DNA from 3 places in the Pararhizobium qamdonense genome. Region 1 is predicted to be linked to each of the others. Evidence: riboswitches for the same ligand, from Rfam matches in the RefSeq annotation. Region 1 holds a riboswitch; each other region holds the start of a gene.
What was found. A riboswitch is a leader RNA that binds a small molecule or an ion and turns the genes downstream of it on or off. The one in region 1 is predicted to bind cobalamin.
Positions count from the first base shown of each region.

Region 1 (3,773 bases):
GCAACCTTGATGAATTCCCCCGGCATGATCAATCCACGCTTGGGATGGCGCCAGCGCGCCAGAACTTCCATCCCGACGACGCGCCGGGTCCGTGCATCGACCTGCGCCTGATAGAAGGGAACGAACTCGCCTTTCTCCAGACCATGCGAAAACTGACGGCCGATCCGCTGCTCGGCGTTGAGCTGCGCTTTCAGCTGTGCGGAATAGACTTCGACACGTCCCCTGCCGAGCTTTTTCGCCCGGTTGAGCGCAATGTCGGACTGCGCCAGAAGGCTTGCAATATTGCGTCCGCTGGCTGCGGCGACGCCGATGGAGCCGCCGGTGTGCAGGACCTCGTCATTGTGCCAGACCGACTGCTTCAGCCCCTGTGTCAGCCGCTCGGCCCGGGCTTTGAGGTCTTCCAGGGAGACGAAGTTTGCGATCAGAACGGCAAATTCATCACCGCTGACGCGGGCGATGAACGAGTTTTTCGGAACGCCGGCCTCAATACGCCGCGCGCAGGACCGCAGGACATCGTCGCCCGCCGCATGGCCGGCCGCGTCGTTGATCTGTTTGAACCGGTCGAGACCAATATGCAGGATCGCCAGCTTCTCCGGGCCCTCCCCCTCGGCAAGCTCCGCCAGCCGACGGTCGAAAAAGCGGCGGTTTGGAAGCCCTGTCAGGGAATCGTGCTCGGCGGCATGCTGTATCCGCTCGGAGCTCACTTCCAGCGCAACGGCGCGCGCTTCGGCAATCGCCTTCTGCCGCCGCAATTCGCGATTGAGCAGCACATCCGCCGTCACGTCCCACTCGGCACCGATGAAGGTGATGTGGCCGTCTTCCTCGAAACAATAGGCACGCGAGCGCAGATGGCGGGTTTCGCCGTCCGGCAGGATGATCCGGTATTCCGACGAATAAACGTCGCCTGTTGCAATCGCGAGATCGAAATCCGCTTGCGCTTGCACAAAATCATCGGGATGAATCGCATTCATCCACACCGCCGCCTTGACGCGCTTCTGTGTCTTGCCCGTTGCGTAGAGCCGATGCATTTGCAGGTCCCAGACGACTTCGTCCTTCTGCGTATCGTGCTCCCACACCCCGATCTGAGAAGCGTCGAGCGCAATTCCCAAGCGGCGAAGAATATTCTGAAATTCCTGTTCGGACCTCGCCGCTTTCATGGTCTTCTCTGTGGGTGATGCTTCGCGTGTCAGCGCCGCCGCATTCTACACCAAGATTGCTAAAGAACTATTGTTCCGGTGAATAAGAAGAGTATCTTTCAATTCAAACAACCATTGAGTGTTTCTTGAAAAAACCGGGTTGCAACTTGAGCGCATACCAGGTTGTACTACATATCCAATTTAGACATTGCGGGGAAAAATCAAGAGCTGCAATACGTCATTGGAGGTCGCAGCGCCGAATTGACATGCATGATACGACGGCATAATCATTGCGGGATCAATTGGTTCCCTGGGGGCGAGGCGCTTTCGGGGAGTAAATGGGAACGTGACGGGTGGACCCATTCTGGGCATCTTCATCACGGCCGACCCCGCGACTGTAGAGCGGTCAGAGTTTGTCATGCCGGTTTGTTCAGCCGGTAAAAGCCACTAGGGCGACGGGATTTCAAGCCCTGCCCCGGGAAGGTGAGACAGGCTCCTTGGCGCGAAAGCGCCTGACGCCGCGAGCCAGGAAACCTGCCGGTTGATGAAGGGCATGGTGCCCAATTGAGTGGGATATATTCCACGCGCCATCACGGAGGTTGTCATGGCTACGACTACAGTTTCAAGCATTCCGCTTTCTCTCAGCGACCGCATCACGACGGCCGTTCTCGCCCTGTTGATCGGTGGTTTCCTGGTCTTCGGTGCAGGCCTTGCCAATTCTGCAGTGCTGCACGACACCGCCCACGACGTCCGCCACTCCTACGGCTTCCCTTGCCATTGATGAACGGTGGAAGGCTTTGCGCTTTCCGCACCTGATCGATGAGAGGGATCGCCGATTTCCGACAGGACATCGCGCGGCCCTGGATTGCGCCCATGCTTTTGCATCGGGCGGTTTTTGCCGTGGGGAATTGAAACACAGCAAGCGTTGAGCACGACAGATCGATCAGTTCCGCTTGATTTTTGGGGGTATCACATGATTGTCAAAACACTTCTGGCCGCATTGGTGGCTGGGTTGATCGCGGGCGTCTTCATGACGGCGGCACAGGAATTGCGGGTTGTCCCGCTCATCCTTCATGCCGAGGAATTCGAAGTCAAGGAACCCGCAGCCGAGCCGCCTGCCACGACCGAAGGTCAGCAGCAGCAACAGTCCTCGCTCAACCGGTCCTCGGTCATTGGCGAGATGTTGTCCGCACTCTCGCCGGTCACGCCGGCCTATGCCCATGAGGGCGAGCATGAGGAAGAAGGCGGCATCATGTTCGGCATGAGCCGTTTCTCCGGCACGCTGCTTGCCAATCTGGTGGCCGGTGCCGGTTTCGGCCTGCTGCTTGCCGGAGCAAGCCTGGTGTTCAACCAGCCGATTACGTTGCGCAACGGCGCGATCTGGGGCATTTGCGGCTGGCTTGCGGTGCATCTCCTGCCGGCCGTCGGCCTGCCGCCGGAACTTCCGGGCTTTCCTGCAGCCGATCTGCAAGACCGCAAAATCTGGTGGCTCGCGGCGATCGTTCTCTCTGTGGCCGGACTTTATCTCATCGTGCTGCGTGGCGAGATCGTCGCCAAGATCGCCGGTCTTGTCCTGATCGCTGCGCCGCATGCCTATGGCGCGCCACAGCCGTCGGATTTGTCGAGCCCGGTTCCTGCCGTGCTTGGCGCCGAATTCGCCGTTGCCGCCTTGGCCACGACGCTGGCCTTCTGGCTCGTGCTCGGCGTCATCTCGGGCTATCTGAACGAACGGTTTTTGAAATCGGCCTGAGCCATAAAGTTGCCGCGGGGTTTTGTCCGTGCGGCAACCGTGATCAGAGGCCGCCGGTGCGCTCGACATGGGCGCGCAGGCGGCTTTTTTTGCTCTCGTCATCCAGGAGAACGCAGACATCGCAAAAATCACCGCCCTGCGTCCGGTAGTAGAGACAGCAGCCGCTTCGCAAGCGGAATAAGCGCTCGACGGCAACCCCATTGCAGACGGCGCTGATCCGCTGATAGCGCATCGCATCAAAAGACAGCGGCGAGCCGGCTCCGTTGATGACAGCAAGTGCCGCAGCCATCGCCCGTTCCGCCTCGCCCAGCGCCAGACCGGCCTCCAGAAACGCCCCTGCAATACCATCGGCCACCAGCCGCCATTGCGCAACGGGCGAAAGGCCGGTGCGCGCCTGCAGCGCATCGATCATGGGCGTGAAATTTTCGACGAAACCATCATGCAACAACGTCGCCCAATCATGCCCGCGCGCAAAATTCTCGACGCGAAAATGAAAGCGGCAGGCATCGGCTGGCTGGGGGGCATTGACTGAACCGCAGTCGTTGGGAACGGCAGGTTCAAACCGGAATGCCAGGCGATCCTTGCCGGGGACCAGTCCCGCGCGCAGATAGACTGCCGCCACCGCAACACTGAGGTGATGGCTGTAAAAGGACACGAGATGAGCGCCCCTGACGCGATCATCCATTCCGGACGCGAAACGGTTCTGATAGGCGAGCAGGCGTTCGATCATCTCCCCGTCACGGCGCCACGCCCGATCGACGGAAACAAAGTCGCCACTTGGCAAACCTTGCGACATCGCGACATGTGGAAAATACTGTGCCTGCCAGACGATGGCATCAGCCACCTGCCCTGCATCACCGTCTCGAAACCTGCCGTGATCCCTATTG
Region 1 covers NZ_CP119566.1:1,994,244-1,998,016, reverse strand. The annotation lists gene PYR65_RS09650 (bifunctional diguanylate cyclase/phosphodiesterase) at 1-1,157, opposite strand, end outside; cobalamin riboswitch at 1,423-1,692, shown strand; gene PYR65_RS09645 (CbtB domain-containing protein) at 1,741-1,917, shown strand; gene PYR65_RS09640 (CbtA family protein) at 2,110-2,886, shown strand; gene PYR65_RS09635 ((2Fe-2S)-binding protein) at 2,930-3,773, opposite strand, start outside.

Region 2 (3,773 bases), on a different replicon from region 1:
TCAATGCCCGATCCGTGCTGGCGGCGACCCGCGCCGCGCATCCTTTTCTGAAGAAGCAGGGTGGCTTCATCATCAACACGACCTCGATTGCCGCCCGCAATGGTGGCGGCAACGGCGCCATTCTCTATGCGGCGTCCAAAGGCTTCGTCTCGACCATCACCCGCGGCCACGCCAAGGAGTTTGCCGCCGACGATATTCGCGTCAATGCGGTCGCACCCGGCGTGATCGCCACGCCTTTTCATGACCGCTATACCAGCCCGGAGATGCTGGACGCCCAGCGCAAGACCGTTCCGCAGGGCCGGGTCGGTACGCCCGACGAATGTGTGGGCGCCTTTCTGTTTCTGGCGTCGCCGTCGCTGTCTGGCTATGTCACCGGCCAGATCATCGAGGTCAATGGCGGCCAGTTGATGCCGTAAACGGGGAAGGGGCGGCGCTCTCGTGGCGCTCTCGTCTTGACGCCGCCACTGCCGCTGGACTAAGTGACATCTGACGGTTCCCCGATGGATGACTTCGAGGGGATTAATAGGGAACACGGTGCGGAAGACCCAACAGGGACCAAGACCGTGGCTGCCCCCGCAACTGTAAGCGGATTGCCGATCGCCATCCGGCGCTTTTAAGAAGCGCCAAGCCACTGCGAGCCCTCAAGGTTTTCGGGAAGGCAGGCGAGAGACAGATATCCGTGAGCCAGGAGACCTGCCGTCGAAAGAAACATCCAACTTCCCGGGCGGGGTTGCCCGGAACAGGAGCCATCATGTTTGATTTCGACCGCCGCATCCGGCGTTTTCGCGCCGTTTTCTTCATAACGGAATTCTGTCGCCGTCCCTAAGCAGGCGGCTGAAAGCCTACGCGCGCTTTTGCACAGCAAAAGCTGCCGTTCCCCTTTTCAATTCCACGGGCGCCCTGGCGCCCGGACTGGAATTCCGTTTTCAAGAAGGTTCAAATGTTTATCACCCGTATTCTTCCTCTGTCCCGTGTTCTGGCGCCGCTGCCGGCTGCAGCCATCGCTGTCATCGCCTTTGCCGCACCAGTTGCCGCAGCGCCCACCACCTATCCGCTCGACATCACCAATTGCGGCCAGACCGTGCGCTTCGACAAGGCTCCGCAGAAGGTCGTCTCGATCGGCCAGGGCATGACCGAAATCCTGTTTTCGCTGGGTCTCGCCGACAAGATTGCGGGCACCGCCGTCTGGGTGGGTCCGGTTCTGCCGGCCTTTGCCGAGACCAACAAGGGCATCAAGCGGCTGGCCGATAACGACCCGAGCTTTGAATCCGTCGTTGGCGCCGAGCCCGATCTGGTCGCCGCCGAATTCGAGTGGCATGTCGGCGCTCAAGGCTCGGTCGGCAAACGCGAGCAGTTTTCCGGCCTCGGCATCAATACCTATGTGTCGCCGGCCGATTGCGTGGCCAAGATCAATACCGACGGCGGCGACGGCGTTCGCCGCGAACTGTTCACCATGGACCTGATCTACCAGGAAATCGGCGAGCTTTCGCGGATTTTTGACATCCAGGATCGCGGCGACGCGCTGATTGCAGAGTTGAAGAAGCGCGAAGCCGACGCTGTTGCCTCGATCGGCGCCGCCAGGCCGGGTGCGCTGCCGGTGGTCTTCTGGTTTTCCAGCAAGGAAGTGCAGGGGGATGCCTTTATCGCCGGCAAGAACAGCGCCCCTGCCTATATCCTGAAAACGCTGGGCGCCCAGAATGTGGTGACCACCGAAGAGGAATGGCCGCTGGTCGGCTGGGAAACGAATGCCGAGGCCAACCCGTCCGTCATCGTCATCGCCACCATGGACCGCCGCCGCTATGCCGCCGACGATCCGGCCGTGAAGATCGATTTCCTGGAGAATGACCCGGTCACCAGCCAGCTCGATGCCGTGAAGAACAAGCGCTTCGTTGAAATGGATGCGCAATCGATGAACCCGACGATCCGCACGATCGACGGTATCGAGATCCTCGCCAAGGGCATCAAGTCGTTCGGCCTGTCGCAGTGAGCCTGGCCATGGCTCAAACCCTGGTGACCGGCGAAAGGTGGTGGGCGCGTCTCGCGCTCGTCATCCTGTCTTTCGTGACCCTCGGCTTCGTCATCAGTCTCGCCGTCTCCATCGGCGAGATCCCCATTCCCTTGGAAACGACGGCCAAGGCCGTTTCCAATCGCCTGTTCGGCACCGCTTTCGAACTCAGCCGGATCCATCAGGGCATTGTCTGGGACTACCGGCTCAGCCGCGCGCTTCTGGCGGCAAGTGCAGGCGCCGCACTTGCTTTGTCAGGCGCCATCCTGCAGGCGCTGCTGCGCAATCCGCTGGCCGAGCCCTATGTGCTCGGTATCTCCGCCGGCGCCTCGACAGGCGCTGTCGCGGTGATGATCCTGGGGTTCGGTTATGGTGTTTTGACACTCTCGACCGGTGCCTTCATCGGCGCGGTCGTCGCCTTCGTTCTCGTCTCGGCGCTTGCCGCCGGTGCAGGCGGCGGGGCAGACCGGATCATCCTGGCCGGCGTTGCCGGTTCGCAGCTTTTCAACGCGCTGACCTCTTACATCGTTACCACATCGGCCAATGCCGAGCAGGCGCGCGGCGTCATGTTCTGGCTGCTCGGAAGCCTTTCGGGCGTGCGCTGGCCCGATGTCTATCTGGCGGCCCCTGTTGCCCTGATCGGTTTTGCCGTGTCGATGTTTTACGCGCGGGCGCTCGATGCCTTCACCTTCGGCGCCGATGCGGCGGCAGCGCTCGGTATCGCCATCAACCGCGTGCGCATCATCCTGCTCGGCGCCACCGCGCTGATGACGGCGGCGATGGTCAGCATCGTCGGCTCGATCGGCTTCGTCGGACTGGTCATTCCGCATGCGGCGCGGTTTCTGGTCGGCCCCGCGCATGGCCGCCTTTTGCCGGCGGCGGCCATCACCGGCGCGATCTTCATGGTGGCGGCCGATATCGTCTCGCGGGTCATCATCCCGCAGCAGATCCTGCCGATCGGCGTCGTCACCGCATTGTTCGGCGCACCCGCCTTTGCGCTCATTCTCTACAAGGCAAGGAGGCCGGTTTGAGCATCGTCATCCATGATGTGCGCTGGTCTGCCGGTGGCCTGATGATCGTCGATGGCATCAGCATCGATGTGCCTGCCGGCAAGACGCTCGGGCTGCTGGGGCCGAACGGGTCTGGAAAATCGAGCCTGCTCAAGTTGATCTGCCGTCTGCGCAATGTCAAAAGCGGCGTGATTTCGCTGGGGAGTACCGATATTGCCGGCATGGCCCGCCTCGATATCGCCCGGCGGGTAGCCTTGGTCGAGCAGCAGGCGACAACCGAGGCGCAGGTCACGGTGCTGGATGTGGTGCGGCTTGGCCGCACGCCGCATCGCGGTCCGCTGACGCCCTGGAGCGCTGCAGACGACAAGGCCGTCACCGATGCGCTGCATCATGCCGGCCTTGAGGAGCGGGCCGGACAGCTCTGGCACACGCTGTCGGGCGGCGAGCGCCAGCGTGTGCATATTGCCCGGGCCTTGGCGCAGACCCCGAGCGAATTGCTGCTTGACGAGCCGACCAACCATCTCGACATCCAGCACCAGCTCGAAATCCTGTCGCTCGTCGCCAAACTGCCTGTCACCAGCATCATCGCGCTGCATGATCTCAACCTCGCGGCCATGTTCTGCGACAGGCTCGCCATTCTCCACCACGGAAAAGTCGTGGCCGCCGGCACGCCGGAAGAGGTTCTGACCGAAGATTTGATCGCGAGAGTCTTTGGTGTGCGCGCCTATATCGAACGCTCCGCCCATCACGGGCGCCAG
Region 2 covers NZ_CP119567.1:359,746-363,518, forward strand. The annotation lists gene PYR65_RS22920 (SDR family NAD(P)-dependent oxidoreductase) at 1-416, shown strand, start outside; cobalamin riboswitch at 474-715, shown strand; gene PYR65_RS22925 (ABC transporter substrate-binding protein) at 941-1,987, shown strand; gene PYR65_RS22930 (FecCD family ABC transporter permease) at 1,996-3,036, shown strand; gene PYR65_RS22935 (ABC transporter ATP-binding protein) at 3,033-3,773, shown strand, end outside.
Region 2: another riboswitch for cobalamin. It lies ahead of PYR65_RS22925 (ABC transporter substrate-binding protein); the one in region 1 lies ahead of PYR65_RS09645 (CbtB domain-containing protein).

Region 3 (3,773 bases), on a different replicon from region 1:
CATGATGTAGGGATAGCCGCTCTCGAACTGGATTTCGGCCAGCACCTGGAAGAATTCGCGCGCCTTGATCTTCTTCTTGGAGATACGGGCATCATCCGCCATCTCGCGGTATTTCTCCGTCACCGAAATTTCGGTGAACGGCACGCCGTAGACGCGCTCCACGTCATAGGGCGAAAACAGGTACATATCCTCGTTGTTCTTTGCCAGTTCGAAGGTGATATCCGGCACGACGACGCCGAGCGAGAGCGTCTTGATGCGGATCTTCTCGTCGGCATTTTCGCGTTTCGTATCGAGGAAGCGCATGATGTCGGGATGATGGGCGTTCAGATAGACGGCCCCTGCCCCCTGGCGTGCGCCAAGCTGGTTGGCATAGGAGAAGCTGTCTTCGAGGAGCTTCATCACCGGAATGATACCCGACGACTGGTTCTCGATCTGCTTGATCGGCGCACCCGCCTCGCGGATATTGGTGAGCGACAGGGCGACGCCGCCGCCGCGCTTCGACAGCTGCAGCGCCGAATTGATGCCGCGGGCAATCGATTCCATATTGTCCTCAACGCGCAATAGGAAGCACGAAACGAGCTCGCCGCGCTGCTTCTTGCCGGCATTCAGGAAGGTCGGCGTCGCCGGCTGGAAGCGGCCGGAAATGATCTCGTCAACCATGTCGCGGGCCGTCGCTTCATTCCCTTGCGCCAGCGCCAGCGCCACCATGCAGATGCGGTCTTCGTACCGCTCGAGATAGCGTTTTCCATCAAAGGTTTTCAGCGTGTAGCTGGTGTAATACTTGAAGGCACCGAGAAAGGTCGGGAAGCGGAACTTCTTGGCATAGGCGTGATCGTAGAGGTCGCGCACGAAATTGAACGAATACTGGTCGAGAACCTCGCGCTCGTAATAGCCCTCGGTCACCAGGTAATCGAGCTTTTCCCGCAAGTTATGGAAGAACACGGTGTTCTGGTTGACGTGCTGCAGGAAATATTGCTTGGCAGCCAGCCGGTCCTTGTCGAGCTGGATCTTTCCTTCATCGTCATAAAGGTTCAGCATCGCGTTCAGCGCGTGGTAATCAATCGCGGTTTCCGTCGCCTTCAAGGGGCGTTCGCCAGCGGAATGAGCCAAAGTGTTGAGCGGTTTTGCGCTCCGCGTCAAAGTCTCTGAGACGTCCAAAATCGTTCCAATCCATTGATGACATTGGCGACGTCCTCGTCCGTACCCAGAAGCTCGAACCTGTAGAGGTACGGCACCCGGCATTTTTCCGAGATGACATTGCCCGCGAGACCGAATGTCTCGCCGAAATTGCTGTTACCGGCGGCGATCACGCCCCGGATGAGGGACCGGTTGTCCGCATCGTTGAGAAAGCGGATCACCTGCTTTGGAACCGCGCCCTTGCCGTCATCGCCGCAATAGGTTGGCAGGATGAGAACGAAGGGTTCGCGCACATCCGGCGTTTCCACGCCGTTGCTGACGGGAATGCGGATGGATTTCAAATTCAGCTTGGCGACAAAGCGATGGGTGTTTTCCGATAGGCTGGAATAATAGACGATCAGGCCCATCGCTTGTCCATTCGTGTTCAGGCCACGCTCAGGCCGTACTCAAGAAAGCGCGCTGATCTTGTCCGGCCGGAACCCAGCCCAATGATCCTGCCCCGCGATCACCACCGGCACCTGCTGGTAACCGAGGCCGATCACCTTTGCGAAGGCGTACTCGTCCTTGGAAATATCGACGACCTGATAGTCGATGCCTTTGCGATCGAGCGCGCGATAGGTCGCGGTGCACTGGACGCAGGAAGGCTTGCTGTAAACGGTGATATCCATGATGGTCCTCGTGGGTCTTGTGATCGTGGGTCTGTGATGTTGCCGGCAGGCGAAAGGCTCCGAGCCGCTGCACGCGGGTCCGATCGCTGTTGTTCATTTCCGATATTTGCGAGGGGTTAGGCCTGCGCCGCCGATCGCGATTCCGCGTCTGTTGGTCTGCGAATTCGATTGACTGACATGCCTTCACCCCGAAGCCTTGTTTGGCGGGCATCGGACGAACGCGAGCACAAAGCGGACTCATTCCGCCACATATCACGCGACCTTCCGGGCACCCCGCCCGTGGACGTTTTCGCTCAATGGCAGGTCTCCTGGCTTACGGGTCGTTGCGTCCATTCCGCCTTCCCGAAGCCTGATGCTTCAGTGACTTGAAATGAAACAGACGCTCGCCGCTGACAGTTGCGGGGGCAGCTTCGGCTTTGCCGGAGCTTGAAAGCCCTGGCGCACCGTATTCCCTCTTAGCCTCCTCACCCTTCGATTCGGAGGACCGTTGAACACTAGATATAGTATACGACGGGAAAATGACGTCAATGTGTAGACGCCGGATTCAGGGCCTGCGCCACATTATTTTTGCTGCGTTGTGGATAATGGGGAATTAATGCCGGAGATCGATGAGGCGGGACTGCGCCGGGAAATCTCCCGGCGCCGTCTGTTGTTTTGCGGCTGGCGTCATGAATTGACCGCGCGGCCCCGCTCCAGGCTGGCACGCAGCCGGATGGCTGCGGCAACCATGTTGACCAGCGCCGGCTTGACCTCTTCCCATTTGCGCGTCTTCAGGCCGCAATCCGGATTGACCCAGATCTGTCCTGCGACCAGTCCCTCGCTCGCCTTGTCCAGAAGCTCGACCATTTCCTCGACAGCGGGTACCCGCGGCGAGTGGATATCGTAGACACCCGGCCCGATTTCGTTCGGGTAGCCACGGCCGGTGAAGGCCGACAGAAGTTCCATCTTCGACCGCGACGTCTCGATGGAAATCACGTCGGCATCCATGGCGGCGATTGCCGGCATGATGTCGTTGAACTCCGAGTAGCACATATGCGTATGGATCTGCGTCTCGTCGGAAACGCCGGTCGAGCAAAGGTGGAAGCTTTCGACCGCCCAGTCGAGATAGGCTTTCCAGTCCGCCCGTCGCAGCGGCAGTCCTTCGCGCAAGGCCGCCTCGTCGATCTGGATCATCGCCGCGCCCGCCTCGGCAAGGTCATGAACCTCGTCGCGGATGGCCAGCGCAATCTGCTTGCAGACGGTGCTGCGCGGAAGATCGTCGCGGACGAACGACCAGTTAAGGATCGTCACCGGTCCGGTCAGCATGCCCTTGACGGTCTTTGCCGTCAGCGCCTGCGCATATTTCCACCAGGCAACGGTCATCGGGTTCGGACGCGAGACATCGCCATAGATGATCGGCGGGCGGACATAGCGCGAGCCGTAGCTCTGCACCCAGGCATGCTGGGTGAAAGCAAAGCCGGAAAGCTGTTCGCCGAAATACTGCACCATGTCGTTTCGCTCGAATTCACCATGCACCAGAACGTCGAGGCCGATCTCCTCCTGCCAGCGGATCGCCTGCGCGGTCTCGTGCTCAAGAAACGCCTGGTAATCGACATAGGAAAGCTCGCCCTTTGCATGTTTCGAGCGGGCCTTGCGCACCTCCGCCGTCTGCGGGAACGAACCGATCGTCGTCGTCGGAAACAGCGGCAAGCGCAATCGCTGCTGCTGCAACCGCTGACGTTTTGCAAATGGCGACGTGCGCTTCAGCATCGTGGCATCGACCTGCTTCAACCGGCCTGCAACGAGCGGATCATGCACTTTCACCGATGTCAGGCGCGCGCTGGCCGCCGCGATCGATGTGGCAAACACCGTCTCCGCCTGCGCGCTACCGGCATCGAATGCCTTTGCCAGCAAGGCCAGCTCATCGAGTTTCTGATTGGCGAACGCAAGCCAGGACCTGAGTTCCGGATCAAGCGCCGTTTCAAGCGT
Region 3 covers NZ_CP119567.1:353,228-357,000, reverse strand. The annotation lists gene nrdE (class 1b ribonucleoside-diphosphate reductase subunit alpha) at 1-1,083, opposite strand, end outside; gene nrdI (class Ib ribonucleoside-diphosphate reductase assembly flavoprotein NrdI) at 1,137-1,544, opposite strand; gene nrdH (glutaredoxin-like protein NrdH) at 1,584-1,805, opposite strand; cobalamin riboswitch at 2,087-2,309, opposite strand; gene metE (5-methyltetrahydropteroyltriglutamate--homocysteine S-methyltransferase) at 2,472-3,773, opposite strand, start outside.
Region 3: another riboswitch for cobalamin. It lies ahead of nrdH (glutaredoxin-like protein NrdH); the one in region 1 lies ahead of PYR65_RS09645 (CbtB domain-containing protein).